4 regions of the Pseudomonas sp. TE12508 genome follow, and region 4 is predicted to be linked to each of the others. Evidence: predicted binding sites of a transcription regulator. Region 4 holds the regulator's gene; each other region holds the start of a gene.
The links. Region 4 encodes FliA, which starts transcription of late flagellar genes. Its sites were predicted from a motif close to CTAAAGTTTNNNNNNNNNNNGCCGNTAA; they were not measured.
Positions count from the first base shown of each region.

Region 1: a site for FliA is predicted at 4,279-4,306, ahead of ACZ9IM_RS00035 (methyl-accepting chemotaxis protein). Genes of this name have one in related genera too.
Region 2: a site for FliA is predicted at 5,174-5,201, ahead of ACZ9IM_RS05910 (methyl-accepting chemotaxis protein). Genes of this name have one in related genera too.
Region 3: a site for FliA is predicted at 2,827-2,854, ahead of ACZ9IM_RS15780 (methyl-accepting chemotaxis protein). Genes of this name have one in related genera too.

Region 1 covers NZ_JBWCCN010000001.1:1,812-9,752, forward strand. Annotated here, with positions in the region: gene ACZ9IM_RS00020 (TonB-dependent siderophore receptor) at 15-2,516, opposite strand; gene ACZ9IM_RS00025 (FecR domain-containing protein) at 2,608-3,621, opposite strand; gene ACZ9IM_RS00030 (sigma-70 family RNA polymerase sigma factor) at 3,621-4,121, opposite strand; gene ACZ9IM_RS00035 (methyl-accepting chemotaxis protein) at 4,424-6,304, shown strand; gene ACZ9IM_RS00040 (SRPBCC family protein) at 6,460-6,930, opposite strand; gene ACZ9IM_RS00045 (non-ribosomal peptide synthetase) at 6,960-7,941, opposite strand, start outside.
Region 2 covers NZ_JBWCCN010000003.1:319,284-327,224, forward strand. Annotated here, with positions in the region: gene ACZ9IM_RS05875 (GNAT family N-acetyltransferase) at 1-81, opposite strand, end outside; gene ACZ9IM_RS05880 (YybH family protein) at 223-648, shown strand; gene ACZ9IM_RS05885 (YciI family protein) at 749-1,093, shown strand; gene ACZ9IM_RS05890 (RNA polymerase sigma factor) at 1,170-2,405, shown strand; gene ACZ9IM_RS05895 (LysR family transcriptional regulator) at 2,527-3,381, opposite strand; gene ACZ9IM_RS05900 (multidrug/biocide efflux PACE transporter) at 3,471-3,908, shown strand; gene ACZ9IM_RS05905 (transporter) at 4,016-5,038, opposite strand; gene ACZ9IM_RS05910 (methyl-accepting chemotaxis protein) at 5,311-6,936, shown strand; gene ACZ9IM_RS05915 (GAF domain-containing sensor histidine kinase) at 7,023-7,941, opposite strand, start outside.
Region 3 covers NZ_JBWCCN010000010.1:151,156-159,096, forward strand. Annotated here, with positions in the region: gene ACZ9IM_RS15755 (FMN-dependent NADH-azoreductase) at 1-27, opposite strand, end outside; gene ACZ9IM_RS15760 (LysR substrate-binding domain-containing protein) at 160-1,068, shown strand; gene ACZ9IM_RS15765 (MmcQ/YjbR family DNA-binding protein) at 1,065-1,424, shown strand; gene ACZ9IM_RS15770 (DUF1294 domain-containing protein) at 1,431-1,862, opposite strand; gene ACZ9IM_RS15775 (undecaprenyl-diphosphate phosphatase) at 1,859-2,689, opposite strand; gene ACZ9IM_RS15780 (methyl-accepting chemotaxis protein) at 2,982-4,616, shown strand; gene pnuC (nicotinamide riboside transporter PnuC) at 4,829-5,392, shown strand; gene ACZ9IM_RS15790 (AAA family ATPase) at 5,389-5,913, shown strand; gene ACZ9IM_RS15795 (hypothetical protein) at 6,393-6,833, shown strand; gene ACZ9IM_RS15800 (adhesin) at 6,835-7,407, shown strand; gene ACZ9IM_RS15805 (heme utilization protein) at 7,459-7,941, shown strand, end outside.
Region 4 covers NZ_JBWCCN010000002.1:65,914-73,854, forward strand. Annotated here, with positions in the region: gene flhA (flagellar biosynthesis protein FlhA) at 1-1,706, shown strand, start outside; gene flhF (flagellar biosynthesis protein FlhF) at 1,718-3,046, shown strand; gene fleN (flagellar synthesis regulator FleN) at 3,163-3,993, shown strand; gene fliA (RNA polymerase sigma factor FliA) at 3,990-4,730, shown strand; gene ACZ9IM_RS02475 (chemotaxis response regulator CheY) at 4,899-5,270, shown strand; gene ACZ9IM_RS02480 (protein phosphatase CheZ) at 5,301-6,089, shown strand; gene ACZ9IM_RS02485 (chemotaxis protein CheA) at 6,144-7,941, shown strand, end outside.

The DNA of each region.
Region 1 (7,941 bases), on a different contig from region 4:
TGGATAACAAGTCGTTAGAACTGGTAGCTCACGGTAGCGGCGACGTTGCGCTCTTCACCCAGGTAGCAGAAGTTCAGGCTGGCACAGGAGGCCACGTAGGACTCGTTGGTCAGGTTGTTCGCATTCAAACGTACGTCCACACCCTTCAAGCCCACCTTGCCCAGGTCATAGCCGACAGACGCATCGAACAGCGTGTAGGACGGCACCTTCAGGGTGTTTTCCGCATCGGCCCAGCTGTAGCCGACATAACGCACGCCGCCGCCCAGACGCAGGCCATCAAGCGTTGCGCTGTCGAACTTGTAGTCCGCCCACACTGAGGCCATATGACGTGGCGCCTGAGTCGGCGAGTTGCCCTTGTTTTCGATCACGTCGGTTGCAGTGCTCAACGTACTGATCATCGACTTCGAATACTCGATGTCGGTGAAGGTGTAGCTGCCGAGGACTTTCAGGTTATCGGTCAGCTGCATGTGCGCTTCCAGTTCCAGACCTTGGGAGCGGACGGCGCCTACAGCGCGATAGAAGTTTTCCTGCGGCAGTTTGGTCGCCAGGTTTTCCTGATCGATGCGGAACAGCGACGCCGTGAACAAGTTGTCGGTGCCTGGCGGCTGGTACTTCAGGCCCACTTCCCACTGGGTGCCATCGGTCGGTGCCAGAGGATTGCCGGCGCTGTCCGCGTAGGAATTCGGGTTGAACGACTCGGAGTAGCTGATATACGGCGCGATGCCGTTATCGAACAGGTACAGCGCCCCAGCCCGGCCCGTCAGCTTGGTGCGCTCGTCACTGATTTCCGTACCTACAGGGCGCCCCGCTTCAGCCAGCCGATTTTCATCGGAGGTTTCAACCCAGTCCTGACGCAGGCCCAAAGAGAAGCGCCACTTATCCATCTCGATCAAGTCTTGCAGGTAGACGCCGGTCTGTTCCAGGCGACGCAGATAACTGGTCGGGCTGTAGAAGTCGATGGCCGAATTGCCGTACACCGGATTGAACGCATCGATCGGCGCAAGACCGCCACTGGTCCAGTCGACCACCGTTTTGCGTCGCTGGTAGTCCGCGCCCATCAGCACGGTGTGTTTGGTTGCGCCGGTGAAGAAGTCGGCTTGCAGCATGTTATCGACGATAAAGGCGTGGAGCTTTTCGTCGCCGCCGGTGTAATAGCGGTTCAACTCGTTACTGGTGGGGGTAGTCCAGCCATAGGCATAAACCTGATCGATCTTCACCTTGGAGTCGAGATAACGAAAGTTCTGCCGAGCGGTGAAGACGTCGTTGAAGCGGTGCTCGAACTGATAACCAAAGGACTGTTGATCACGCTGGAAGCCATCAACGCCCGGCTCGCCTTCGAAGAAGTTGGGGGAGATCCGATTGCCGTTGCGCTGATGGATCGTGCCATCGGCCGGGACGCCGCCGTGATAGCCGCCGTCGGGATCGTGTTGCAGATAGGCTTGCAGCGTCAGCGAGGTATCTTCGGTGAAATCGATGCTCACCGTCGGCGCCAGGGCGAAGCGCTTTTCCTCATTGTGGTCGAACTGTGTGTCGGACTGATCCGCCAACCCTGTCAGGCGATAGGCGATACGCTTGTCATCATCCACCGGCCCGCTGAAGTCGAAACCCATGCCGCGCTGGCCTTGGGTGCCCATCGTGGCCTGGACCTGATGATAGGGCTCATACAACGGTTTCTTGCTGGTCAACGCCACCAGCCCGCCCGGCGAACTGCGACCGTAGAGCACTGACGACGGCCCTTTGAGAATATCGACTCGTTCGAGGAAATAGGGGTCTACCTGCATGGTGCTGTAGGTGCCGCTGTCACCCATGGATTTGAGGCCATCGAGATAGATGTTATCCACCGAGCCGTCGTTGAAACCGCGCATCGCCACGTAGTCGTAACGGTGGGTCGCGCCGTAAGGGTTGGTCAGCACGCCCGGGGTGTAGCGCATCGCCTGGGACACGGTTTGCGAGCCTTGGTCGTCCATTTGCTCGCGGGTCACCACGGACACGCTTTGCGAGGTTTCCAGCAGTGCGGTACTGGTCTTGGTGGCGATCTGGCTGTGCGTTGCGTTGTAGCCATCCATGCTGCCCAGCGCATTGCCGAGGGCGAAGCCTTTGATGTCGGTGGTGGGCAGCGCCAGGGCTTCGGTTTCAGCGACGGGCCGCAGCACATAGCTGCTGCCATCCTGACTGACGGCCACAAGCCCTGTGCCGTTGAGCAAATGACTCAACGCCTGATCCGCCGAATAGTCGCCCTGTAATCCCGGCGATTGAAGGCCCTGAGTTTGAGCCGGAGTCGTCGACAGCGTGATGCCCGCCTGACGCGCGAATTGATTGAGCACATCGCTCAAGGGGCCGGCGGCGATGTTGTAGCGGTGGCTACTGGCTTCGCTGCCCTGTGCAGCAACGCCAAGTGTCGGCAGCAGGCCGACACCCAGTGCGGTAGAGAACAGCGCCGCGCGGATGGCGTGGCGCAATACGCCTGATTCCGGGGCGAAATGGAGAGGGTTCTTACTGATGGCGCGCACAGTCATTGTAGGTTTCCGTAGGAAGTCGCTGAAGGCAGAGTTGAAGTGCTTACTGACTAAGCCGGACTTGTTCGGAAAACCCGCCAAAAAAAATAATTCAGGCCTGTCGCTCCAGCGTCACCCAATAGCGAGTGCGATAGCGCAGTTGCACCGCCAGGGTTTGCGGCAGAATGGCCAGCAGTTTGTCGGTATCTTCGAGACGGAAAACCCCGGACAGCCGCAAGTGGGCAATATCCGCCGCGCAGGTCAGATAGCCGGGACGGTAACGTCCGACTTCATTAATGAAATCCCCGAGGCGCATGTTGCGGGTGACGATCAGGCCATCCACCCAGGCGCCAGCATCCATGTCCTGCGGCGGTGCCAACTGCGCTCGACTCCGATCGATCAGATAACTCTGCCCGGCCTGCGCCTGAATCGGCAGCCCATCGTCGGCCCGTGGCGAATGGATTGCGACGACGCCGCTGATGACGCTGAGCCGCGTGCAATTGGCGTCCTGACGAACAATGAAGCGCGCCGCCACACTTTCGAATACACCGTGACGGCTTTGCACCCGCAACGGTCGATCAAACGAAACCCCTTCACTTGCCCCACCGCACGTCACGACGATCTCGCCGCGAGTCAGTTTGATCAGGCGCTGCTGCGCGGTGTAGTCCAGATCCACCGCGCTGGCGGTGTTGAGCTCCAGGCGCGTGCCATCCGGTAACTGGAAACCGCGTCGCTCGCCCGTGGCGGTGGCGAAGTCGGCGGTCCACTGTTGCCAGCCGATCGCATCCTTGCCCAGCCATGCCGCCGAACCCATCAATAACGCGCCCGACAGCAGCTTCAATGCCTGGCGCCGCCCGAGTCCCTGTGCGCTGTTTTCCAAAGTGTTGAAAGCGACTTGAGCGCCGGGCACCGCGCGCAGATTGCTGCTCAACTCGGCTTGCAGGGACTGCACCCGTTGCCAGGCCAGTTCGTGTTCATGGTGCTCGGCCCGCCAGACGTCGCATTGCTGGCGCAGTCTGGAGTTGGCCGCGTTGTTACGCAGACGCAGCAACCAATGGATGGCTTGTTTAACCACCTGCTGATGAGGCGCGCCGCGGCGATTCAGCGCTGAGTTATCCACAGGCATCACGTTTCATACCGCAGCACGTAACAGTGATACAGCGCGTCGGCCACATAACGCTCCACCGAACGCAGGGATAATCCCATGTGTTCGGCGATCTGCTTGTGGGTAAATCCTTCGCACTGGGCCAGCAGAAATGCCTGACGCACTTTCGGCTTCAGGCCTTCAAGCATGCGGGCGATGCTTTCCAGCAATTCGAGCACCAATGCCCGTGCCTCGGCGCTCGGGGTTTCGGCCTCGGGCAAATGGGCGATGGTTTCCAGGTACGCGCGCTCGATTTCCTCACGACGCCAATGGTCGATCACCAGGCCGCGGGCAATGGTTCGTAGAAAAGCGCGGGGGGCCTTGAGCTCCAGGCGTTCGGTTCTTTGCAGCAGCCGGACGAATGTGTCCTGAGCCAGATCCGCCGCATCGGCTGCATTGCCCAATCGCGCACGTAGCCACGTGTTGAGCCACCCGTGATGGCTGCTGTAAAGCGCCTGTACTGCAAACTCAGGTGAAGACATGAACGCGACAGCCCGACGTCACAAATGATAATTAATCGCATTGTCATCAAGGATCAGAAAATTTGCAACTGCCGTTCATGCAACCCTCACTAAACACTGCGGCGCGGATGCTCTAGCGCGCCGTTCGGCGGTTATCCGACGGGTTTCGTACAAACCCCTAAGATTTCTCCCGCTCGTGCCGACAGACTGGTGAGACATGCGTGCACCAAAGTAGAGCGGCCCAAGAATGCCGTCTGCGCTGTTACATGGAATGTTGCAACCCGGAACGCATCCCCACTTTTTTGCATAAGAAGTCCCATGAAATGAATCTCAAGTTCAGCCATAAAATTCTGCTGGCCGCTTCAGGCGTCGTGGTGTTGGCATTTGCGTTGTTCACTTTGTACAACGACTATCTGCAGCGAAACACCATCCGACAAAACCTCGAGTCTTCCGTTGAACAAGCTGGCGAGCTGACTGCCAGCAGCGTGCAGAACTGGATGAGCGGCCGGGTGCTGGTCCTGGAAAACCTCGCGCAGAACATCGCTCATCAAGGCACCAATGCCGATTTGCCGGGGCTGGTCGATCAACCTGCCCTCACCTCGAACTTCCAGTTCACCTACGTCGGGCAGGCCAATGGTGTGTTCACCCAGCGCCCTGACGCGAAGATGCCGGACGGCTACGATCCGCGTCAGCGCCCCTGGTACAAACAAGCCGTGGTCGCCGACAAGACCATGCTGACCCCGCCTTACATGGCCGCGGTCGGCGGGTTAGTGGTGACCATCGCCATGCCGGTGAAAAAGCAAGGCGAACTGCTGGGCGTCGTCGGCGGCGACTTGAGTCTGGAAACCCTGGTGAAGATCATCAACTCGGTGGACTTCGGTGGCATCGGTCACGCGTTCCTCGTCAGCGCCGACGGTCAGGTGATCGTCAGCCCGGACAAGGATCAGGTGATGAAGAACCTGAAAGACATCTATCCGGGTTCCAGTGTCCGCATCGGCAAAGGCAATCAGGAAGTAGAACTGAACAAGCAAGACCGCATCCTCTCGTTCACGCCGGTGAGTGGTTTGCCAAATGCCGAGTGGTACATCGGTCTGTCGATCGACAAGGCCAAGGCCTACGCACCACTGAGCCAGTTCCGCACCTCGGCGCTGATCGCGATGTTCATCGCCGTGACCGCCATTGCAGTGCTGCTGAGTCTGCTGATCAGCGTGCTGATGCGTCCGCTGACCACGATGGGTCGTGCGATGCAGGATATCGCTCAGGGCGAGGGCGACCTGACCCGTCGTCTGGTGGTAGAAAGCAAAGATGAGTTCGGCGAGTTGGGCGGCTCTTTCAACCAATTCGTGGAGCGGATTCACGCATCGATTTGCGAAGTGTCCTCGGCGACCCGTCAGGTTCATGACCTGTCGCAACGGGTGATGGCGTCGTCCAACGCTTCAATCGTCGGCTCCGACGAACAAAGCGCCCGCACCAACAGTGTGGCTGCGGCGATCAACCAATTGGGCGCCGCCACCCAGGAAATCGCCCGCAACGCCGCCGATGCTTCGCAACACGCCAGCGGCGCGAGCGAGCAGGCCGATGACGGTCGTCAGGTGGTGGAAAAAACTATCTTGGCCATGACCGAGCTGTCGCAGAAAATCAGCCTGTCCTGCACGCAGATCGAAACCCTGAACGCGAGCACCGACAACATCGGGCACATTCTCGATGTGATCAAAGGCATCTCCCAGCAGACCAATTTGCTGGCGCTCAACGCGGCCATCGAAGCGGCCCGCGCCGGTGAGGCCGGTCGTGGTTTTGCGGTGGTGGCGGACGAGGTGCGTAACCTTGCTCATCGCACCCAGGAATCGGCGGAAGAGATCCACAAGATGATCAGCTCGCTGCAGATCGGTTCTCGCGAAGCGGTGACCACGATGAACGCCAGTCAGGTCTCCAGCGAGCAGAGTGTCGAAGTGGCGAACCAGGCCGGCTTGCGACTGGTCAGCGTGACCCAGCGCATCGGCGAAATCGACGGCATGAACCAGTCGGTCGCCGCAGCGACCGAAGAGCAAACCGCCGTGGTGGAAACCCTCAACGTCGACGTCAACCAGATCAACCTGTTGAACCAGCAGAGCGTGGCCAACCTCAATGAAACATTGAAGGATTGCGATGCGCTGTCCCAGCAGGCCAATCGGTTGAAGCAGTTGGTTGATAGTTTCAAGATCTGATTGAGGTCAGTTCTACCGCGTTATCGTTCAATCGCGAGCAGGCTCGCTCCCACATAGAGTTTTCCGTGATCACAACATTTGTGAACGACTGAGAACCCCTGTGGGAGCGAGCCTGCTCGCGATAGCGGTGTACCAGTCACCGCTGAACTGAAGCCTTAAACAAACAGCTTCAACACATTCCCCATCGCATCATCGGCAAACCCCTGAAGGAAATCCTTGAAGCCCGACAGGGCTTGTTCACTGCCCTGAGCCGGTTCGGCGATGATGGTCCAGATTGCCCGCGACTTGTCTGCGCCGATGGATTCCACCCTCATCGCCGCCCACAAATTGCCTATGCCCAAGGTGTTGTAGATGAGTGTCCAGGTCATGTTCAGTGCCTGGTCGTCCCGAGAGTTGAGCTGCTCGACCACCAGATGGTTCTCGTCCTTGAAGAATTTCTTGCGCAGTGACGACACGCCTTCGCCCGTCATCTCGATGTGCGACAGCGCCGGAATGAATCGATCGAAGCCGGCAAAGTTACCGACCACCGCCCAGACCTGTGCCGCATCGGCCGGTACATCCACCGAAGACACAACGTGGCAGCCGTGAGGATTTTTGATCAGGGTATCGGGTTGCAGAGTATTCATGGTTTTGCTCCGTGCAGGGTCAGGGTGAATCAGATGAAGTTGATTTCTTTGAGGTAGTCGCAGCCGCGCCGCAGCAGCGCCGGGGATTTTTCCGGGTAGTGCGCGCCCATCTGCCGCACGCCGGCCTGGGCGTTGTCGTGGCCGATCATCGAGATGTCACCGATGTCTTCCTCGAAGCCGTTGAGGTAGAAACCCAGCACGCCAAACAGCGCGTTTTCGCTATCGACGCGGTTCAGTTGCTGCTGCCAGTCGGCGACGCTGACCATGGCGAATTCCCGACCGGTCTCGCGAAATGGCGCCACGTAGGCGTCCCAGCTCAGGGGCTCGGGATTGTGCAGGTTGAACACGGCTTTTTCGGCCTGGTAACGGCTGGCGTGGAAGGCGATGAAACGGGCGAGGAAATCCACCGGCATCAGGTCGAAATTCAGCGCCAGTTCCGGCACCTGGCCGAGCTGGATCGAGCCCTTGAGCATCAGCATCAAGCGATTCTTGTGGGGCTGGCAGACGCCAGTGAGGCTGTTGAAACTGATGTTGCCGGGGCGATAAAGATTGACCCGCACCCCACGCTCCCGCGCCCGTTCGAGGATACGCTCGCCGACCCATTTGGACAGGTTGTAGCCATTCTTGATGTAGATCGGCGGTGTCTGCGCGGCGGGCAACTCCAGCACCCGGCCATCGTCGGAAATCGTGCTGGACGCCGAGAGCGTCGAGACGAAGTTGAAGATCTTCTTGCTGCGCCCTTCACACAGGCGCAGGCACTCGAAAATCGGCTCGACGTTATCCCGCGCCAACGACTCGTAATCGAGGACGTGATTGACGTTGGCGGCGTTGTGCACCAGCGCGCCGAAGGTGCGGTCAATGCGCGCGTAAACGTCGTCCGGCAAACCCAATTGCGGTTGGGTGATGTCGGCGGCGTAAACGCTGACCCGGCTCAGGTCCAGGTGGGTGAGACGGTTATCCCGCAGGGCCTGGGCGAAACGTTCGGCCGCGCTTTGTCCGCCGGACTCACGC
Region 2 (7,941 bases), on a different contig from region 4:
TTCGGCGTGGATTTCGATGGCCTCGACCTGTTGGCGCTGCAGGGCGTTCAGGCTTTCGTAAGGCACGAGTCGGGCTGTCACTGGAGTGTCCTTTTTCCAACGGAAATGAGCCTCGGATTCTAGCGAATTTGCTCCCATGGATTATTTTTATTTCGGTTGTCGATTTGGCTGTTCGCCAGACGACTAAGGGTGTCTTCAACAAAAAAACCACGGAGAACCATCATGAATGCTCGGACACAAATTCATAACCTGATCGAGAACTATCGTCAGGCGGTCATCGCCAAGGACGTGGAAAAGGTCATGGACCTGTACGCCGACGACATCGTCTCCTTCGACGCGGTCAAAGCCCTGCAATTCAAGGGCAAGGCGGCCTACCGTGCGCATTGGCAGGAATGCATGGAGATGTGCCCCGGTCCGCACATTTTCGAGTTCCACGAGATCGACATCGTGCCGTCGCAGGAGATCGCTTTCGCGCACTGGCTGGCGCATTGCGGCGGCACCAATGAGAAGGGTGAAACCCAGGCCTGCTGGATGCGCGTCACCGCGTGCTACCGCCAGGAAGCGGGGCTATGGCAAATCGTCCACGAACACTGGTCGGCACCTTTCGACATGACGAGCGGCGCGGTGCTGTTCAACCTGGAACCCTGATCGTCGGGCTGATCGTCTGGAAAGGGCGCCAAAATGCCAATCCGCAGCCATAGTTGATCCGTTCGATCAGGGCACAGTCCCCAAGAAATGGAGAGCCCCCATGAAGTATTTATGCCTGGTCTATAGCAATGAGCAGGAATTGCACTCGCTGCCCGAAAGCCCCCAGGACGCTGAGTGCATGGCCTACGCCGAATCGATCCAGGGCAGTGGGCGGATGCTCGCCGCCGAAGCGCTGGAGTCGGTACAGACCGCGACCACCGTGCGCATGCGCAACGGCAAGATGTCGATCACCGATGGCCCGTTCGCTGAAACCAAGGAGCAGTTGGCCGGTTTCTACCTGATTGATGCCAAGGACCTCAATGAAGCCCTCCAGGTCGCCGGCAACATCCCGGCGGCCCGGGTCGGCTGTGTCGAGGTGCGGCCCGTTCGCCAGCTCAATCCCTGAATAACCAGCACAACAGGAGTTCTTTCATGAGTCTGCCACCCCTGCAACGAATGCCCGTCGAAGGTATGCCGTACTGATGTCCGGCGAGTCGGTACAGGCGCGAGTCGAGCAGGTCTACCGCGAAGATTCGCGGCGGATTCTGGCGACTCTGATCCGTCTGCTCGGCGATTTCGACCTCGCCGAAGAAGCGCTGCACGAGGCGTTCTTCGTCGCGGTCGAACGCTGGCAGCGTGACGGTGTGCCGGACAACCCGCGTACCTGGCTGGTGTCCACCGGGCGTTTCAAGGCCATCGATGTGTTGCGTCGGCGCGCGCGTTTTAATGCGTCCCGGCCGATGTTGATCGCTCAACTGGAAGAGCTGGAGCAGGCTGACTGGAGTGATGAAGATGTGGAAGACGATCGCTTGCGGCTGATCTTCACCTGTTGTCACCCGGCACTGGCGGCGGATGCTCAAGTGCCGTTGACCCTGCGTGAAGTCTGCGACCTGACCACCGAAGAAATCGCCCGGGCCTTTCTCTCGGCGCCGGCCACCATCGCCCAACGCATCGTGCGGGCCAAGGCGAAGATTCGTGACGCGAAAATCCCTTATCAGGTGCCCACCCTGACGGAACTGCCTGAACGTCTCGACAGCGTGCTGCGGGTGATTTACCTGGTGTTCAACGAAGGCTACTCGGCGTCTATCGGCAACGAATTGACCCGCGAAGACCTGACGCGTGAAGCGATTCGTCTCGGTCGGTTGTTGATGGAATTGCTACCCGAACCGGAGGTGATGGGGCTGCTGGCGCTGATGCTGTTGCATGAGTCCCGGCGCCCGGCCAGGACCTCATCGAGCGGTGAACTGATTGTGCTGGATGAACAGGATCGCTCGTTGTGGGACGCCGAACTGATTGCCGAAGGCTGTGCACTGGTGGAACGGGCGCTGACAACGCGGCGCTTCGGGCCATATTGCCTGCAAGCGGCGATTGCGGCGGTGCACGCCGAAGCACCGACGGCGGCGGAGACGGACTGGCCGCAGATTGTCGGTCTGTATGACGTGCTGCTGCGGGCCGTGCCATCACCGGTGATCGAACTCAACCGCGCGGCGGCGCTGGCCAAGCGCGATGGCCCGCAGGCCGGGTTGATGTTGATCGAAGGGATTCTGGCGCGGGGCGAATTGCTGGATTACCACCTGGCGCATTCGGCGCGGGCAGAGTTTTACCGGCAGTTGGGGAGGGTGGAAGAGGCGCGAGCGGCGTATGAGCGGGCGCTGGAATTGACGCAGCAGGTGCCGGAGCGGCGGTTTATTGAGGGGCGGCTGCGGGCGTTGGAGTGATGTGATTTCACCGGCCCCATCGCGAGCAGGCTCGCTCCCACAGTGGATCGATGATGTATGCAAAGTTTGTGTCCGACACAGAACCCATGTGGGAGCGAGCCTGCTCGCGATGGCAGCACCGCTATTCCAGCATCTTGCCAAGCAACCAACTCCCCGCCGGCCCCGGCGGGTGCAGCCGTGACCACAGCGCATCGACGCACACCGGTTTCGGCCAGCCGCGCACATTCAGCTCCACCAGCGAGCCGGCCCCGAACCGCCCCACCAACCACCGAGGCAACGGTGCCCAGCCGAACCCGCCCTGGGCCATTTCCAGCAGCATCAGGTAACTTGGTGCCGACCAGACGCGCCCCTTCGCCCGGCTTTCATACGGATTGACGATTGTCGCCAGACGCAGCTCACGGTGCTGTTGCAGCACGTCTTGATCGATTGCGTTCAGCTTCGCCAACGGGTGAGCGTGGGACACGAACAGGGCGATTTCCGTGCGCTCGTCCACCGTCGAACTGACCAGATCCGGTGGATAGCTGTCCTGCATCTCTGCGAAGGCGACATGCGCTCGACCGCGTTGCACCAGTGCCACCAGGTCATCGCATTCGGCGATCAGACATTCCAATTCCAGGTCTGGATAGCGCTGCTCAAAAGCACTGAGCGCCGCTTCAAAACGGTCGGACTGGTAAGTGTCGGAAATCGCCACGGTCAGCTTCGGCTCGACACCTTGGGACAGTTGGCTGGCGGTCATTTCCAGGCGGCTGGTGGCGGCCAGAATCTCCTCGGCCCGCTGCAACATGACGTGCCCGGCCGGGGTGAGGCTCGGCTTGCGACTGCTGCGGTCGAAGAGGACAAGGTTCAGGTCGATTTCCAGGCTGGCCACGGCGGCGCTGATGGTTGACTGGCTGCGACCGAGCTTGCGCGCCGCGGCGGAAAACGAACCTTGAGTCGCCGCCTGGACAAACGCCAGCAGCACTTCGTGGGAAGCCATGAACTATCGCCCTGATCGATGGTTATTGGTTATGAAGTATCGGTGTGATCACGGATCATGGCAACCATAGTCACTCAGGGAGTCTGGCCATGAACGCCAACAAATCCATCACTGAACGAATTTTCCAGGCCATCGGTTTCGAACTGCTGGCGATATTGATCTGTACCCCGCTGCTGGCCTGGATCATGGACAAACCCATGCTGGAAATGGGTGCGGTCACCATGGCCATTGCAGCCCTTGCGCTGGCCTGGAACGTGGTCTTCAACGGCCTGTTCGACCGGTTGCTCAAACGCTTTGCGATTGTGCGTAACGCTTGGGTGCGTGTGGTGCATGCGCTGTTGTTCGAAGGCGGTCTGGTCGCGTTCGGCGTGCCGTTGATTGCCTGGTGGCTGAAGGTCAGCCTGTGGCAGGCGTTCCTGCTGGACATCGGCGTGCTGTTGTTTTTCCTGCCCTACACCTACGTGTACCACTGGGGTTACGACGTGGTGCGTGAGCGGTTTTTGGTGCGCAGGGCTTGCGAGGTTTAAAAGCAAAGATCGCAGCCTTCGGCAGCTCCTACATTGATTGAGTACAACCATAATCACGGATGTACCCAATCGGCGTAGGAGCTGCCGAAGGCTGCGATCTTTCGATCTTAATAATCCTGCCGCTTGCGAAACGCCCAGCGCCCGGCAATCAGGGTAAACGTCGCGACCAGCGCCACCAGAATCCAGAACCCCTCCGGATCACCGGAAAGCGGCACGCCGCCGACGTTCATGCCGAAGAAGCCGGCAATGATGTTGATCGGCAGCGCCAGCACCGTGACCACGGTCAGGGTGAACAGCGTGCGGTTGCTCTGTTCGTTGAGGTTGGCGGCGATTTCTTCCTGCAACAGCTTGATCCGTTCACCGAGGGCCGTGAGGTCGTTGATGATCAGCGCAAACTCCTCGGTGGACTTGCGCAGCTCCTTGACGTCCTCCTTCTGCAACCATTGCGGTGGGCGATTGAGCAGGCGCAGCAACGAGCCCGGCTCCAGCGCCAGCAACCGTTGCAAGCGCACCAGCACCCGGCGGTTGGCGCCCAGTTCAGCGCGGTTGGTCGACAGGCGCGAAGACAACAACTCATCTTCGATCTGATCGACGCTGAGGCTGGTTTTGCGCACGATCTGCGTCAGCACTTCGCCCTGATCGCGCAGCAAATGCACCAGCAGCTCCAGCGGTGAGCGAAAGCATTCACCGGCCTTCACCGACGAACGCAGCTTGTCCACCGAGTGCAGCGGTTGCAGGCGTGCGCTGACGATCAGCCGACTGCGAGCGCAGACCCACAGCGTCGAGACATCCGAGGAAACCATGCTGCTGAGGTTGAACACCACGTCGTTGACCACCGCCAGCAACGCCGAATCGACATGCTCGATGCGCGTCGAGCGAGAACCTTCGTGCAGTGCTTCGAAAAATTCATCGGGCAATGCCAGATGACTTTTCATCCAGCGCTCGCAGGCGGCATGGGCCAGATTCAGGTGCAGCCAGAGGAATTCGTCGCTGTCCTCAGGTTGGTGCAGGCGGTGCAGAGCCTTGGCCGAGTCGATCTCCCGGCCGCGTTCACCAGGGCGAAAACTGAAACCGTAAAGCAGGCCGAACAGGTCGGAATCGCGATGGCGCTGGTCGATGCTGTGGTTCATGAGGTCTCGCTGCGAGGAAGCGCCTGTCGCGGGTTTCACAGGTTCACTTGAGCCTCATCATCGCAACGTACCTTGAAGGTTTTGTGACAGTTGGAGGGCGCCGCAAATCCGGCCTCCTACCGATGGTCGGAAGGGCTCAAGAAAGGCTCTGGCCCGCCGATGACGCTGATGTCGATCTTCCGATTCTGGTGGTGAACCAGCGTCGCTGACAGGGATGTCCAGACTTGCGCGCCACTTGGGCGTGCCTTATCCCTGTCATGAGATATCACTCGATGTTTTTGCAAAAATCCCTGAGAGCGCAAATCCTCGCCCTGTTGAGCGGCAGCCTGTTGGCGATGTTGCTGATCGCTTTGGCTTGCTTTCACTTCCTGTCCAATGGCGTTCAGAACTACGCGAACCTGATTGAAGGTCCGTTGCACACGTCGCAATTGATCGATGAAGCCAACCTGCAATTCAAGGTGCAGGTTCAGGAGTGGAAGAACGTTCTGCTGCGCGGCAAGGAACCTGCGAACCTGGACAAATACTGGAAGCAGTTCGAGAACGGTCAGCGCGACGTACAGGGCATCCTGAGTGAGCTGGCCGGGCAGAAGGGCATCGAGCCGCAACTCAAGACCCGCATCGAACGCCTGCGTGAAGAGCATCGTGCATTAGGCGCGGCCTATCAGAAGGGCCGTGATGCCTACGTGGCGGCCGGTGCCGACCCAGTGGCCGGCGACAATGCGGTCAAAGGCGTGGACCGTGCCGCCAGCGAACAGATGAATGAACTGGTCAGCGAACTGCGCAAGCAGAGCATCGAGCAATCGAAGCTGATCAGTGCCAGCGCCGATCAGACGGTGTTGCTGGGGCTCGTGGTGATGCTGGTGTCGGGTCTGCTGATTGGCTTGTTGAGCCTGTGGCTGGTCAACCGCAACCTGGTGGAGCCGATCCGCAAACTGATCGACTACGTGGCGCAGCTCAGCCAAGGGCGCTTCGCCGAGCGCGTGGCCAGCACCCGTCAGGACGAGTTGGGCAACCTCGCCAAGGCCGCCAACACCTTGCGCGATTTCCTCGCCGAAACCTTCAGCCGTTTGCAGCGCAGTGCGACGGATCTGGACAGCGCCAGCGGCGAGTTGAACTCGATTGCCGGCCTCATGGCCAGCGGCACCAACGAGCAATTCAACCGCACCGATCAGGTGGCCACGGCGATGAACGAAATGTCCGCCACCGCGCAAGAAGTCGCGCGCCACGCAGCCGACGCGGCACGTGCGGCCGATGACGCCGACCAGTCCGCCCAGCAGGGCGAAAAAGTCATGCAGGGCACCATTCACACCATCACCCAAATGCGCGGCGAAATCGCCAACACCGCCACGGTCATCCGTCGTCTGGAAGCCGACAGCGGGCGCATCGGTAAAGTGCTGGAAGTGATTCGCGGCATCGCCGAACAGACCAACCTGCTGGCGCTCAACGCCGCAATCGAAGCGGCCCGTGCCGGTGAAGCCGGGCGTGGTTTTGCGGTGGTCGCCGATGAAGTACGCAGCCTGGCCCAGCGCACGGCGGCGTCGATCATCGAGATCAACCAGATCATTCAAACCGTGCAAACCGGCGCAGTGGACGCGGCCCAGGCTATCGAAAGCGGTCAGTCGCGCAGCGAAGAAAGCGTCGAGCAAGTGACCCAGGCCGGCGCCATGCTCGAGCGCATCACCCATGCCGTGGAGGCCATTCGCGACATGAACCGCCAGATCGCCACCGCCGCTGAAGAGCAGACTTCAGTGGCCGAAGACATTTCGCGCAACCTCACCGAAATCACCTGCATCGCCAGTACCAACCTGGACAACGTGCAGCGCACCGAAGCGGCCAGCCACAATCTGCATGGCTTGTCGGGGCAGTTGAATGAAGTGACGGCGCGGTTGAGCGCCTAGTGAAATGGGCTGTGTATCGGTTCGGTTACCGAGTCGGTACACAGTCACTCTCAAGTTCGTGCCGCGCCCGTCGATGACGGATTTGCTTAAGCCCGTGAGGGCAAGCTGAAGGTGAACGTCGTGCCCTGTTGCTCGGTCGATAGCACCTCCAGTTTCCCGTCATGGGACTGCGCAATCTGACTGGCAATGTACAACCCCAACCCGAGGCCGACCTGCGGTGTGCCGCCGGCTGGTTTCGAGTAGGGCAGGAACAGATGCGGCAGCGCATCTTCGGCAATCAGCCCCTGGTTCTTCACGCTCAACACAAAGTGTCCATCTTCGACCTGCGCACTGACCTCGACCGGGTCATCGGGAGTTCCGTGGACAACGGCGTTCGCCACCAGATTGGATAGCAATTGCGCCACCCGTTCGCGATCGCAATGGATGTTGCTCAGGTCGCCAATCGACGATTGAATGATGCGTTTAGGGTGAATGCTCTGGATCTCGGAAATCACATGCCGCAATGCATCCGCCAGATCCGGGCATGGCTCGATATGTACGGGGATGCCTCGGCCCAGTGCCCCCCGGGCAAAATCCAGCACATCGTCCACCAGTTTGATTGCCCGTCGGGCGCTGGTGAGGATGTGTCGGGCGCGCTGCTCATTCGCGGGGTCGGAAAGTTTACGCAGGAGCATTTCGGCACCGGCGCTGATGGCGAACAAGGGGTTTCGCAGGTCATGGCCGAGCACGGCGATGAATTGTTCGCGCAGTTCGGCGGTTTGGCGTTCCTTGATCAGCGCCGCTTCGGTCTGTTGCAGGGCTTCTTCGGCCTCGATCTGCAGCGCGAGCATCCGGGCGAACGATTCCATGGTGCTCTGGATCGTGCTGGACTTGAGCGGCACCGGATTGGGATCAAGGGCACAAATGGTGCCGAAAAAGCGTCCGTCAGTGCGCAAAATCGGGACGGCAATGTAGCTTTCGAATTGATAGGTCTGAGGCGTGTGGTGATCGCGGTAGAGCGGATCT
Region 3 (7,941 bases), on a different contig from region 4:
GCTCGAATCGATATGCAGTAATTTCATGTGGGATCTCCAAGGTGAGGATCGCCACCGGGCGATCTGATGGAGACAATCCTACCGACGAAAGCAATGGCTGATTAGTCGGTAACAATGCGATAGTTCGTCCCACTGATAGAACAGTCGAGTATTAAATCGATGCAAGACCTCAACGACCTCTACTATTTCGCCAAAGTGGTCGAAGCCGGTGGCTTTGCTGCAGCCGGGCGTTTGCTGGGGATTCCCAAGTCGCGATTGTCGCGACGCATTGCTGAGCTGGAAGAACGCCTCGGCGCGCGCCTGCTGCAACGCACAACCCGCCAACTCAACCTCACCGCCGTGGGCGAGCGCTACTTGCGCCATTGTCAGGCGATGCTGCTGGAGGCCGAAATGGCCGACGAAGCGGTGGCCAGCATGTCCAGCGAACCCCGGGGGCGCTTGCGAGTGTCCTGCCCCGTAGGGTTGGCCCACCAAATGCTGCCTGGAGTAATCAGTAACTTCCTGGAGAAATTCCCTCAGGTTCAACTGGAAGTCATGCTGCTCAATCGTCGGGTTGACCTGATCAACGAGGGCATCGACGTTGCCTTGAGAGTGCGGGATCTGGGTGATGAAGATCCATTGCTGGTGACCCGTCGCCTGCGTCAGGCCCAGATGCTGATGGTTGCCAGCCCGGCATTTTTGCTCGGCCATGAAATCAATCACCCCGAAGACCTGAAAAATTTGCCCGTGCTCGGCGCTCTGGAGGCCGATCGCATGGTGCACATCCGCATGCTTGATCAACAGGGCAAAAGCTACGACCTGAGCCTCGAGGCGCGATTGGGCTGCGAAGATTTCATCGTGCGTAAAGCCTGCACACTCAGCGGCCAGGGCTTTACCATGCTGCCCATGATGTATTGCGAGCAAGAGCTGGAAAACGGTTCGCTGGTGCAACTATTGCCCGACTGGTCATTGCCGGGCGGCTGGCTGCAAGCCGTCTACCCTCATCGACGCGGGGTGATGCCGGCGGTGCGCGCCTGGATCGACCATTTGATCGAATCATTCAATGTTTGCGGGGACAGACTGTTATGAAAGCGGGACGAATGAGCGAAGAGGATGTCGCGCAATACTGCCTGGCGTTGCCCGGCGCGCGGGAGGATTACAAGTGGGGTGGCGTGCGGGTGTTTTCGATTGCGGGGAACAAGATGTTTGCCTTGCAGAACCTGCGGGGACAGTCCCTGGCTTTCAAGGTCGACAAGGACCTGTTCCTGGGCCATTGCGACCGCCCGGGCATTCACCCGGCACCGTATCTGGCCCGGGCCCAGTGGGTCATCATGGAAACGCCCTACCCGCTGGGCACCGAAGAACTGCAAGGCTTGCTGCAACGTTCCCACCAATTGGTGGTGAGCAAGTTGCCCAAGCGCACACAGGTCGGCTTATTGCTTTGAAGCGCTTTAAAACAACGCAAACAGGTTAGCGCCCAGAAACAGCTGATCGATCCAGAACACCTGATGCATCAGCACGATGAGCCAGAACACCAACTGAAACGAGACTTTGCGGGTCTTGTGCCGAAACGCTTGCTGGGCCAGCAAAGCGCCCGGCCAACCACCCGCCAGCTCCACCGCGTGCAAGATGTTCTCCGGCGTGCGCCAACGGTCGGCGCGGGCCTTGTGCTTGTCGCTCCAGTACAGGAAAAACGCCAGCACGCTGACGATGCCGTAGGCCGCCAGGGGAATCACCGACACCCCGCGCAGCCACATCGACACCGAGCCAAACAACGGCACTGCGCACAGCACAACGAACACCAGCAGTTTCAGCCGCAGGTTCTGCATGGCGCCCCCGGACTTGCGCCCGGGGTTGTTGTTGCGCGCACTGGAATCGCTCATGGCTTGACCGCGGTCCAGTCGACCCAGCCGAATTGCCAGGTGGCCAGGATCACCAGACCGAACGCAATGCGATACCAGGCGAATGCCGCGTAGCTGTGGCTGGCAATAAAGATGAGCAAGCCCCGAACGGCGATCATCGCGAAGACAAAGGCAGTGATGAAGCCAATGGCGAACACCGGAAAATCAGCCGGCACGAACAGGTTGCGGTATTTGTAGCCCGAGTACACCGCGGCACCGACCATGGTTGGCATGGCGAGGAAGAACGAGAATTCGGTGGCCGTTTTGCGCGACAACCCGAACAGCAAGCCGCCAATGATCGTCGAGCCGGAACGCGAAGTCCCGGGGATCATCGCCAGGCACTGGGCGAAGCCGACTTTGAGAGCGTCTTTCCAGGTAATGTCATCGACGCTTTCAGCATGCACCTCATGCTGACGACGTTCGGCCCACAACATCACGACCCCGCCCACGACCAATGCGGTAGCCACGGTAATCGGGTTAAACAGGTACTCGTGAATCAAGTCGGCGAAAATCACCCCCAACACCACCGCCGGCAGGAAAGCGATCAACAGGTTCGCGGTAAAACGCCGAGCGCTGGGCTGCGTCGGCAAGCCAATGACCACGTCGAAGATCTTGCGGCGAAACTGCCAGACCACCGCCAGGATCGCGCCGAGCTGAATGATGATATTAAAAGCCATGGCCCGCTCGCCGCCGAAATTGAGCAAGTCCGCCACAATAATCTGGTGCCCGGTACTGGAAATGGGCAAGAACTCCGTCAGCCCTTCTACCACGCCTAAAATCAATGCCTGAAAGGCCGTCCAAAGATCCATCAATCCCCCAAGAAACAATGCCCCCAGGCATGCTCCGTTAATAATTTATAAGCGTTAACTGCGATCAACCTTAGCTGAATCCCCGCGCGCACAAGATCCACGCAAAACGGTAAAAATTGCGTGAAAAAAGACTTGGGCTCAGGTTTTCCCGCGCGGGGCCGAAATCCTATCAGACAAGCCTCGTTTACGCTGCCGCGTAATAGGACCTGAGTCGGATAGGCCCGATCGGCAAAGTGTGATTGGATGCTGGCGATCGTTTATTACAAGAACAAGAAACCGGAGTAACCGCGTTATGAACAGCTTGCGCAGTGTGTCGATCAGCCGACGCTTGTGGCTCATCTTGATCGTGGCCGTGGTGATGCTATTGACGTTGGGCGTGTTGATGCTCAAGCAGATTCACGACGACCTCTATCAGGCCAAGGCCCAAAAGACCCAGCACGTGGTGCAGACCGCCAGCGGGATCCTCACCTACTATCACGGCCTGGAAACTGCCGGCACCCTCACCCGCGATGCCGCGCAAAAACAGGCACTGACCGCCGTGCGCGGTTTGCGCTACGACCAGAACGATTATTTCTGGATCAACGACCTGACGCCCGTCATGGTCATGCACCCGACCAATCCGAAACTTGAAGGTCAGAATCTCTCGACGATCCGCGACCCCGACGGTTTCGCGCTGTTCAACGAGATGGTCGCCATCGCCAAGGCCAAGGGTGCCGGCATGGTCGATTACCGCTGGCCGAAACCGGGCGCCAGCGCGCCGGTGGAAAAAACCTCCTACGTGAAACTGTTCGAGCCCTGGGGTTGGGTGATCGGTTCCGGCGTGTACATCGATGACATGCAGGCCGAGTTTTATGCCCAAGTCTGGAAGGCCTCTTTTGTGGGTCTGGTCATTGCGCTGATCATGGCCCTGCTGGTGATCATGATTGCCCGCAGCATCGTGCGTCCGCTCCAGGAAACCGTGAACGCCATGGCCAACATTGCCAGCGGTGAAAGCGACCTGACCCGCAGCCTCGATACCCACGGTCAGGACGAAGTCACGCAACTGGCCCGGCACTTCAACGCCTTCACCGCGAAACTGCGCCTGGTGATCAGTCAGTTGCAGGTGTCCGCCGGCGCGCTCGGCCAGTCTTCCAGCGAACTGGGCAACGATGCCGCGCAAGCCCAGCAACGCAGCCAGCAGCAGTCGCAACAGATGGAACTGGTGGCGACCGCGATCAACGAAGTGACCTACGGCGTGCAGGATGTGGCCAAAAACGCCGAACACGCGGCCAGTGAAATGCGCAATGCCGAGTCTGAGGCGCAGCAGGGACAGGTCAATATCGATGGCAGCTTGCAGCAGATCGACAAGCTGTCTGCGACCATCGATCAAGCCGTTGAAGTGATTCGTACGCTGGCCGCCGAAAGTACGCAAATCGGCAGCGTTCTGGAAGTGATCCGCTCCATCGCCGAGCAAACCAACTTGCTGGCCCTCAACGCAGCCATCGAAGCCGCCCGAGCCGGCGAACAAGGTCGCGGGTTTGCGGTGGTCGCCGATGAAGTGCGCCTGTTGGCCCAGCGTACTCAAAAATCGACGGCGGAAATCCAGTCGATGATCGAACGCCTGCAAAGCCATTCGGAAGCGGCGGTCAAGGTGATTGGCGACAGCAGCCGTGCCTCGCAACTGACCATCGAGCAGGCCGGCCTGGCCGGCGCCAGCCTGAATGCCATCGGCCAGGCCTTGCGCAATCTCAATGGGTTGAACGCTTCGATTGCCAGCGCGACCTTGCAACAGGCCCACGTGGTGGAAGACATCAACCAGAACGTGACCCAGGCCGCAGGCTTGTCCCACAGCACGGCACTGGCGGCCGAGCAGTCGAGCGTGGCCAGCGTTCATCTCAAGGAATTGAGCGAGCAGTTGAACGGGTTACTGAAGCAGTTTCGGGTCTGATCAATTCAGTAGGGGCAACTGGCCCGGCCAGCCCGGAACACCAGTCGCCCCCATCGCGAGCAGGCTCGCTCCCACATTGGATCGTTGTCGAACACAAAACCTGTGTCCTCTAAAGATCTCCTGTGGGAGCGAGCCTGCTCGCGATGAACGATGACGCGATTTTTCCGGGTACAATTCGCTCCCCCTCATTTTCACGACACCAAGGAACCTCCATGTCCGGGCTTGAACTGTTTGCTGCCGCCCTCGGCGTGATTGCCGTCTGGTTGACGGTCAAACAGAACCCCTGGTGCTGGCCGATCGGTCTGGTCATGGTGCTGCTGTATAGCTGGATCTTTTTCGAAGTGAAGCTGTATTCGGACATGCTGCTGCAAGTGATCTACGCCGGTTTGCAGATCTACGGCTGGTGGCAGTGGACCCAGGGGACCGCAACTCATGGCAAGCGGCATGTCAGCCTGCTCGATGGCAAATCCATTGCGCTCGGACTGGCCGTCGGCGCCGTCGGCAGTTTGCTGCTGGGCGCCGCGATGGCCCACTGGACCGATGCCGCGCAGCCCTGGCTCGATGCGGCACTGACCGGTTTCAGTTTGGTGGCGCAGTTATGGATGGCGCAAAAACGTTTGCAATGCTGGCCGCTGTGGATCGCACTGGACATCATCTTTGTTGGCCTGTTCATCTATAAAGCGCTGTACCTGACCGCCGGCCTCTATGGGGTGTTCGCACTGCTGGCGGTGCACGGCTGGCGGACATGGCGCGTCGACCCGGCGTTGCGTACATGAAAGTTCTGGTACTGACGGGGCCTGAATCCAGTGGCAAGAGCTGGCTGGCCGCCGAACTGCAACAGCAATTCGGCGGTGCTTTGGTGGGCGAATACGTGCGCTGGTTCATTGAGCAGAAGGCGCGCGACACGTGCCCGGCCGATATCCCAGAAATCGCTCGCGGTCAGCTGCAATGGGAAGACGAAGCTCGCGACCTTGGGCCGTCGTTGCTGATTCTCGATACTCACTTGTTGAGCAATATGCTCTGGAGCGAAACCCTGTTTGGCGATTGCCCGGCCTGGCTCGAGCAAGCACTGCTGGCTCGGCACTATGACTTGCACTTGCTGCTGTCTCCCGAACAAGTCGATTGGACCGATGACGGTCAGCGCTGTCAGCCCGGGCTGGAGGAACGCCGGGCTTTTTTCAACGCGACTCAGGCATGGCTGGTGCAGCATCGACAGCCTGTTCAAGTGCTTCAGGGCAATTGGGCCGAACGCCGGCTTCAGGCATTGCAAGCCGTCACGCTGCTGCTCGAGCGCTGACCTCTCTATTTCGGAGGGACCTGTGGGAGCGAGCCTGCTCGCGATTGGGCCATCACATTCAACATCTATGTTGACGGTCAGACCGCTATCGCGAGCAGGCTCGCTCCCACAGGGATTGCGCTTGACTGGCTGGCTCTCTCCTCCAGTCCATTTGTTGCAGTATTTTTGCAAATGCGTCCGTTTCTGAAACACCCCCTCCCTCTCGAACAGCCTGTTTCAACGCTGGTCATCTTCTTGTCATGCGATGTGTTAGAGCGCTGATACATCCTGCACAAAGCTTGGATCCAGTGCTATTGCGATCTCTTATCAATATTGCCGTCCCGGCGGTTGTCTCAGACCTGAAACACCCTTTCATCGATCCACTAGCGTTGATCGATAACCCTATGAATCAAAACAATAATCAAAAACCGGCACAGCTTTCGCTCACTCCTTCACAACGCTGACCGGGACCAGCCCACAACAAAGAAGGAATTGCCGCCGTGGGGACATTTGATAACAGCATCTTTAGCCTCCTACTGATCGGATGTGTACTGGGCTCAAGTGTCAGCCTGCCCGTACAGGCTGACAACGGCATCATTATTATCAAACGTGATGTCCAACCGCGCATGGCAACGCGTGCACCGGTGATTCCCGACCCTAGCCCCACGACCGCCAATGCCAACCCGTCCAGACAAGTCCTCAGGCAAACGAACGAGTTGAGCGACGGCGACTTCGCCAACGTCGCCAGTGGTGCCGGTATCTCCCGCCTGGTCACTCAAGGCACCAACAACAACCTGGGCGGCAATATCACCAACCAGACCCAGCTTTCCAACCTCCCCGCTGGACGTTCGGGAAACTCGGGCAACGGTATTGCCAACATGGTCAATTCAAATGTCCAGCAAGGTCTGGGCGCTCTGAGAGTTGTAACGGGAGACCGTTGAGATGAATCGTACGCTGCTGATGGTGGCCATGTTTTGCAGTGCATCGACCTTTGCCCAGCCTCCCATCATCAATAACGCTGAAATCGACGGTTCGGGCATGCAGCACCAAGGCAACCTCTCGGTCAACCAGGCGGCGGGCGATCAGCAGCAACAGGCCAACGCCCGGGCCATCGCCATTGGCAACAACGCCAGCGCCACCACACAGATTCGCCAACGACTGCGTACGCAGGTCGACCCCAGGATCGATGCTCGATCCAGCATTCAAGGCGACTCCTTCAGCCACGGCAACGGTGTACTGGGCGTCAACCAGAGCGCGGGCGCCAGCAACCAGCAAGCCAATGCCCTGCGGATAAGTATCAGTACACAACCGCAAAGTATCGACGACAGCGTCCTCATGCAGCAGAACGTGACGCTGATCAACAACTCCGATCCAACTGACTCTGCACCAGGCAATCGCCAGGTCGCTACCAGCGATCAGGCCTTCACCGGTAGCCGTGGGGTGATCCAGTTGAATCAGAGCTCCGGGGTGGGAAACCGAATGGCCAACACCCTGAGCGTACGGGTCACGGATTGATCCAAACAGGTAGAAACAACACTTAACCTAAAATAAGTACGGAGAATCACCATGAAACCTTCGATGGCACTCAAGCCTCTGGTTTTCGCAATTGCTGCGGTCATGGCTGTTGCTGTACAAGCGAACGATTGGCGTGACAATGACCACCACCATGGTCATAAACCCCCTCCTCCAACAAAGATCCCTGTCTATGCGACGGCCAATGCGTGGGATAACCAGAGCAGTACCGGCAACCGCATCCGTAACGAGGGGACGGTCAACGAAGCCGAGATGAACAGCTCTGCCACAGGCGCCAGCGGTAACGTCGGCGTCAACGTGGCGGCAGGTAGTGGCAACCAACAAGACAACGCGTCCGCCATCGCCAATGCTGCCTCAAACTCCAGTCAGGACAACAGCTTCGTGTTCGGCACTGCCGAAGCCACCGCCGACGTCACGCAATACAGCAACAACAACAGGGTCAACAACTTCGGCAGCACAGCCTCTGCCGTGATGAACGGATCGGGGAATGGCGGCAGCGGCAATATGGGTATCAAC
Region 4 (7,941 bases):
CCAAGGGTGCCGGGCGGATTTCCGAGGTGAGCGCGCGTTTCACCCTCGACGCAATGCCGGGCAAACAAATGGCCATCGACGCCGACTTGAACGCCGGCCTGATCGATCAGAACCAGGCGAAACTGCGCCGGATGGAAGTGGCCCAGGAAGCCGAGTTTTACGGTTCGATGGACGGTGCCAGCAAGTTCGTGCGCGGTGATGCCATCGCCGGCCTGCTGATTCTGTTCATCAACCTGATCGGCGGCATGGCGGTCGGTATCTTCCAGCACGGCATGACCTTTGGCGATGCCGGTCGGGTGTATGCCTTGTTGACCATCGGTGACGGTTTGGTGGCGCAATTGCCATCACTGCTGTTGTCGACTGCCGCCGCGATCATGGTGACCCGGGCTTCCGGCTCGGAAGACATGGGCAAGCAGATCAATCGTCAGATGTTCGCCTCGCCGAAAGCCTTGGCGGTGGCCGCTGGCTTGATGGCGGTGATGGGCCTGGTGCCGGGCATGCCGCACTTCTCCTTTTTGAGCATGGCGGCCCTGGCGGCCGGCGGCGCTTACCTGTTCTGGAAGAAGCAGAACACGGTCAAGGTTCAGGCCCTGCAAGAGGTCAAGCGTCAGCAGGAACTGTTGCCATCGCCGGCCCGCGCCCAGGAAACCAAGGAGCTTGGCTGGGATGACGTGACGCCGATCGACATGATCGGCCTGGAAGTCGGCTACCGCCTGATCCCGCTGGTGGATCGCAACCAGGGTGGTCAGTTGCTGGCACGGATCAAGGGTGTGCGTAAAAAGCTGTCCCAGGACCTGGGCTTTCTGATGCCGACTGTGCATATCCGTGACAACCTCGACCTGGCGCCGAGCGCCTACCGCCTGACCCTGATGGGCGTGATCCTGGCCGAGGCCGAGATTTACCCGGACCGCGAACTGGCGATCAACCCGGGGCAGGTCTACGGCACGCTCAACGGCATTACCGCCAAAGATCCGGCTTTTGGTCTGGAGGCGGTCTGGATCGAAATCAGCCAGCGTGCCCAGGCGCAATCCCTCGGCTACACCGTGGTCGATGCCAGTACAGTCGTGGCAACCCACTTGAACCAGATTTTGTACAAGCACTCCAGCGAGCTGATCGGCCACGAAGAAGTCCAGCAACTCATGCAATTGCTGGCCAAAAGCTCACCGAAACTGGCTGAGGAGCTGGTGCCGGGGGTGGTTTCGCTGTCGCAGTTGCTCAAGGTCTTGCAAGCATTGCTGGCCGAACAGGTGCCGGTACGGGACATTCGCAGCATCGCCGAAGCCATCGCGAATAACGCCGCCAAGAGTCAAGATACTGCCGCTTTGGTGGCCGCGGTGCGCGTCGGCGTATCCCGCGCAATCGTGCAAAGCATTGTAGGCACTGAGTCGCAGCTGCCTGTGATCACCTTGGAGCCAAGGTTGGAACAAATATTGCTCAATAGTCTTCAGAAGGCAGGACAAGGCTCGGAAGAGGGCGTTCTGCTGGAGCCAAGCATGGCAGAGAAACTGCAACGTTCGTTGATCGAAGCGGCGCAGCGTCAGGAAATGCAAGGTCAACCGGTGATTCTGCTGGTGGCCGGTCCGGTTCGCGCGATGCTCTCGCGATTCGGCCGACTGGCAGTCCCGGGTTTGCATGTGTTGGCTTACCAGGAAATCCCTGACAACAAGCAAGTGACCATCGTTGCGACAGTAGGGCCCAACGGCTGAGGTAGTGGTTTATGCAAGTTAAGCGTTTTTTCGCCGCCGATATGCGTCAGGCCATGAAACTGGTTCGTGATGAGCTGGGCGCTGATGCCGCCATCATTGGCAATCGCCGGATCGCCGGCGGTGTCGAGCTGACGGCTGCCCTGGATTACAAATTGTCGGCGCTGGCCCCGCGTGTTCCGAACATGGAGCTCGAGGACGAGCTGCGCAAGACCCAGTCGCGGATCGTCACCGCCCAGGCCGAATTGAGCCTGCGTGGCGATGGCGAGAGCGACAACAGCACCAATCGCCAATTGTTCGCCGGCCTGCCGCTGACCGCCGCCGAGCCACTGATCGAACCGACTTACGCTGAACCTCGTCGTGCTGCACCAGCCCCTGCGCCAGCCTCCGGCGGAGTTGACCCGCGAGCCTTCGATTCGATGCGTTTCGAGCTCAACAGTTTGCGTGAACTGATGGAAGTGCAACTTGGCTCGCTGGCCTGGAATCAGCTGCAAGGCAGCCGTCCGGCCCAGGCTAACCTCTGGCGTCGCCTGCAACGCATCGGTCTGTCCGGCCCGTTGTCGCGCGATTTGCTGGCACTGATCACCGATATTGAAGAACCCCGTCAGGCCTGGCGCATGTTGCTCGCGCACCTGGCGCGGATGATCGCCACGCCGGAAGTCGAGCCACTGGAAGAGGGTGGTGTGATTGCCATGGTTGGCCCGGCAGGCATGGGCAAGACCACCACGCTGGCCAAGCTCGCAGCGCGTTATGTGCTCAAGTACGGCGCGCAAAACATCGCGCTGGTGAGCATGGACAGCTATCGCATCGGCGCTCAGGAACAGCTCAAGACCCTGGGCCGCATCCTCAACGTGTCGGTCACCCATGTCGACCCGGGTCAATCGCTGGTGCAGGCGCTGGAACCTTTGCTGCGCAAACGCGTGGTGCTGATCGATACCGCCGGCCTTCAGGCCAGCGACCCGGCATTGCGCATGCAGCTCGAAAGCCTGGCTGGACGTGGCATCAAATCAAAAAATTATCTGGTCTTGGCAACCACCAGCCAGAAACAGGTTCTAACTGCCGCTTATCACAGTTACAAACGTTGCGGCCTCGCCGGCTGCATCCTGACTAAACTGGATGAAACGGCAAGTCTGGGCGAGGTGTTGAGCCTGGCTATCAGCCATGAGTTGCCGGTGGCTTACCTGACCGATGGTCCGCGGATTCCGGATGATTTGCATCTGCCGCGTCGTCATCAGTTGGTCAGCCGCGCCGTTAGCGTGCAAATGCAGGAAGAACCCAGCGAAGAAGCCATGGCTGACATGTTCGCTGATATTTACCACAGTCCGACCAAGCAGGTTGGCTGAGGTACTAATGAACAGTTTTTGTACCTACATCGATGGTCTGCCATGCATTGTTCCGTTGATGAACGCGCAGCCAGTAATGTGGCCTCCGTCTAAGTAAGACAAGGTAAAGAAATAACATGGGCAGCATGCATCCCGTACAGGTGATCGCGGTGACCGGCGGCAAAGGTGGCGTCGGGAAGACTAACGTGTCAGTGAACTTGTCCCTGGCTCTAGCTGAGCTCGGCCGGCGCGTCATGCTGCTGGATGCCGATCTGGGACTGGCGAACGTCGACGTCCTGCTGGGACTGACACCCAAACGCACCTTGGCCGACGTGATCGAAGGCCGCTGTGAGCTGCGCGACGTACTGTTGCAAGGGCCCGGCGGCATCCGCATCGTCCCGGCGGCGTCCGGCACCCAGAGCATGGTTCATTTGAGCCCGGCCCAGCATGCCGGCCTGATCCAGGCCTTCAGCGACATCGGCGACAACCTCGACGTATTGGTGATCGACACCGCTGCGGGTATTGGTGACTCGGTAGTCAGTTTCGTTCGCGCAGCCCAGGAAGTGCTGCTGGTGGTGTGCGATGAGCCGACCTCGATTACCGACGCCTACGCGCTGATCAAATTGCTGAATCGCGACTACGGCATGAACCGCTTCCGCGTCCTGGCCAACATGGCGCAGAGCCCGCAGGAAGGCCGCAATCTGTTCGCCAAGTTGACCAAGGTCACGGATCGTTTCCTCGACGTCGCCTTACAATACGTCGGTGCCGTGCCTTACGACGAAAGCGTGCGCAAGGCCGTGCAGAAGCAGCGTGCTGTCTACGAAGCCTTCCCGCGTTCCAAGTGCGCCCTGGCGTTCAAGGCCATTGCGCAGAAGGTCGATACCTGGCCACTGCCGGCCAACCCGCGCGGGCACCTGGAGTTTTTCGTCGAGCGCCTCGTGCAACAGACCGCAGGACCCGTCCTATGACAGCCAGTGGTTACAACCTCTACAAGAAGTCGGCACGTGACGCGCAGTACGAGCTGATCGAGCGTTACGCGCCACTGGTCAAACGCATTGCCTATCACTTGCTGGCGCGTTTGCCGGCCAGTGTCCAGGTCGAAGACCTGATCCAGGCCGGGATGATCGGCCTGCTTGAAGTATCAACCAAATACGACGCCAGCAAAGGCGCGAGCTTCGAGACGTACGCGGGCATTCGAATCCGCGGCGCGATGCTCGATGAAGTGCGCAAGGGGGACTGGGCGCCACGTTCGGTTCACCGCAATACCCGCATGGTCAGCGACGCAATTCGCTCGATTGAAGCTAAAACCGGCCGTGACGCTAAAGATCACGAAGTTGCGGCCGAACTCCAATTGAGTCTTGACGATTATTACGGGATTTTGAACGACACCCTCGGTAGCCGGTTATTCAGTTTCGACGATCTGTTGCAGGACGGCGAACACGAAGGGCTGCACGAGGATGGCGCCAGTGCTCATCTCGAGCCGTCGCGCGATCTGGAAGATGAACGCTTCCAGGCAGCGCTGGCGGACGCGATTGCCAATTTGCCGGAGCGTGAGCGACTGGTGTTGGCGCTGTACTACGACGAAGAGTTGAATCTCAAGGAAATCGGTGAGGTCCTGGGGGTCAGCGAATCGCGGGTCAGCCAGTTACACAGCCAGTGCGCGGCCCGTTTGCGGGGGCGTTTGGGGGAGTGGCGAGCGCGCTGACAGGCAGTGTGGGGACACTGCGAACGAGGTGGGTACGGCATTTTGCTGCATCGGCCACGGCCCGTTGTAATCCATACAACTGTTGAGTGTTACGCCGAATTGATTGAACGGCGCGTTCAGGTGCTGCGCGCGTTTTAAGACTGCTTGGAGGTCGAATTGGACAAGAATATGAAAATCCTCATCGTTGATGACTTCTCAACGATGCGGCGGATCATAAAAAACCTGTTGCGTGACCTTGGGTTCACCAACACGGTCGAGGCGGATGACGGTATTACCGCGATTCCGGTCCTCAACAGCGGGAGCATCGACTTTCTGGTAACGGACTGGAACATGCCCGGCATGACCGGTATTGATCTGCTGCGCCACGTGCGTGCCGATGAAAAACTCAAACACCTGCCGGTGTTGATGGTCACGGCCGAAGCCAAGCGCGAGCAAATCATCGAAGCCGCTCAGGCGGGCGTGAACGGCTATGTGGTCAAGCCATTCACGGCTCAAGCGTTGAAAGACAAGATTGAAAAGATCTTCGAACGCATCGGTTGATGTGCAAAGCCAGTCCGTCACGGGGGAGCTATGGAGCATAACGAATCTTCACAGGGCGATTTTGAGTCGACCCTGAAAAAACACGCGGTCGAACTGGTCGAAAGCCTTGAAAAAGGCAGGTTCGGCGACGCTGTGCAACTGATCCATGAGCTCAACCAGACCCGTGACCGCGGCCTGTATCAGGAAGTGGGCAAGCTCACCCGCGAGCTGCATAGCGCGATCGTCAATTTCCAGATTGACCCGCACATGCCGCAAGCCGAGGAAGTGTCTCAGATCACGGATGCCACCGAGCGCCTGGGTTATGTGGTCAAGCTGACCGAGGCCGCGGCCAACCGCACCATGGACCTGGTGGAAAACGCCACGCCGCTGATCAACAGCCTGAGCGACGAAGCTCAGGCGCTGAGCACGGATTGGGGACGGTTCATGCGTCGCGAAGTCGGGGCCGAAGAGTTCCGCGAGCTGGCCCGGCGGGTCGACGGTTTCCTGACCCGCAGCAGTGAAGACAACCGCGTCGTGTCGAGCAACCTCAACGACATTCTGCTGGCCCAGGATTACCAGGACCTCACCGGTCAGGTGATCAAGCGCGTGACCCAGTTGGTCACCGAAGTTGAAAGCAACCTGCTCAAGCTCGTGCTCATGGCCAGTCAGGTCGACCGCTTTGCGGGCATCGAACATGACCGTGAAGCGATGCTGGCTGAAAAAGATCCGCAAAAACATCTCTCTCAGGGTGAAGGTCCGCAGATTCATGCCGATAAAAGAGAAGACGTTGTGTCCGGTCAGGACGATGTGGACGATTTGTTATCCAGCCTAGGATTCTAGAGTTTTAGCATTTTAGGTTTTTTAGGTTTTTAGACCTCAGGAGCACCCCCCTTAATGAGCTTCGGCGCCGATGAAGAGATCCTTCAGGATTTCCTGGTTGAGGCCGGCGAGATTCTAGAGCAACTGTCCGAACAGCTGGTCGAGCTTGAAAGCCGACCGGATGATGCGGATTTGCTCAATGCAATTTTTCGCGGTTTTCACACTGTAAAAGGGGGCGCCGGCTTCCTCCAGCTCAACGAGCTGGTGGAGTGCTGTCACATCGCCGAGAACGTGTTCGACATCCTGCGCAAGGGTGAACGACGCGTCGACTCGGAACTGATGGACGTGGTTCTCGAGGCACTGGACGCGGTGAACGGCATGTTCAGCGAAGTCCGCGAACGCAGCCCGATCACGGCTGCCACGCCTGAGTTGCTTGCCGCGTTGGCCCGTCTGGCCGAGCCGCAAACCGCCGATGAGTCGGCACCGGTCGCCGAGGTGGTGGAAGAACCTGCCGCTGAAGAATCGGGCGACATCACGGATAACGAATTCGAACAACTGCTGGACTCGCTGAATGCCGTCAAGGCTCAAGCCGAGGCTCCAGCGGCTGCGCCAGTGCCGACCAGCGATGCCTCGGCCAGCGACGAAATCACCGATGCCGAGTTCGAGTCGTTGCTCGATCAATTGCACGGCAAAGGCCAGTTCGCCCCCGATGCAGTGGTTGCGGCGCCCACCGCACCGGCGGCCCCGAAAGCGCCAGGCGACAGCTCCGATATTACCGACGACGAGTTCGAAGCACTGCTCGATCAGTTGCACGGCAAAGGCAACTTTGCGGTCGATGCATTGGAGTCGGCGATTGCTTCGGCTCCGGCGCCGGCTGCGCCAACCGCTAAAGCGGCCGGCGACGATCTGATCTCCGATCACGAGTTCGAATCACTGCTCGACGAATTGCATGGCAAAGGCAAGTTTACCGAGGTTGGCACTGGCGCAGTGGTTTCTGCTCCTGTCGCCAAGGCGCCAGCACCGGTTGCGAAACCTGTGGCCAAAGCGCCCGAGCCAAAAGCCGAAGCGCCGAAACCGGCCGCCGCTGCTGCACCGGCACCTGCTCGTGCCCCGGCCGCACCGCCACCGGAAAAACCGGCCAGCGAAGCCGAGACCACCGTGCGGGTCGATACCGCGCGTCTCGACGAGATCATGAACATGGTCGGCGAGCTGGTACTGGTGCGTAACCGCCTGGTCCGCTTGGGCCTCAACAGTGGCGACGAAGCCATGTCCAAGGCCGTGTCGAACCTCGACGTGGTCACGGCCGACCTGCAAACCGCGGTCATGAAGACCCGGATGCAGCCGATCAAGAAAGTCTTCGGGCGCTTCCCGCGTCTGGTTCGCGACCTGGCTCGCCAGCTCAAGAAAGAGATCAACCTGGAGCTGGTCGGCGAAGAAACCGACCTCGACAAGAACCTCGTCGAAGCCCTGGCCGACCCGCTGGTCCACTTGGTGCGCAACTCGGTCGACCACGGTATCGAAGAGCCGGCTGAGCGCGAAGCGATGGGCAAGCCTCGCAGCGGCAAGGTGATTCTGTCCGCTGAACAGGAAGGTGACCACATCCTGCTGTCCATCTCCGATGATGGTAAAGGCATGGACGCCGATGTCCTGCGCGGTATCGCCGTGAAGAAAGGCCTGATGGACAAGGATGCGGCGGACCGTCTCAGCGAGACCGATTGCTTCAACCTGATCTTCGCGCCGGGGTTCTCGACCAAGACCGAGATTTCCGACGTCTCCGGGCGCGGCGTGGGCATGGACGTGGTGAAAACCAAGATCGCCCAGCTCAACGGCACCATCAATATCTACTCGACCAAGGGCAAGGGCTCGAAGATCG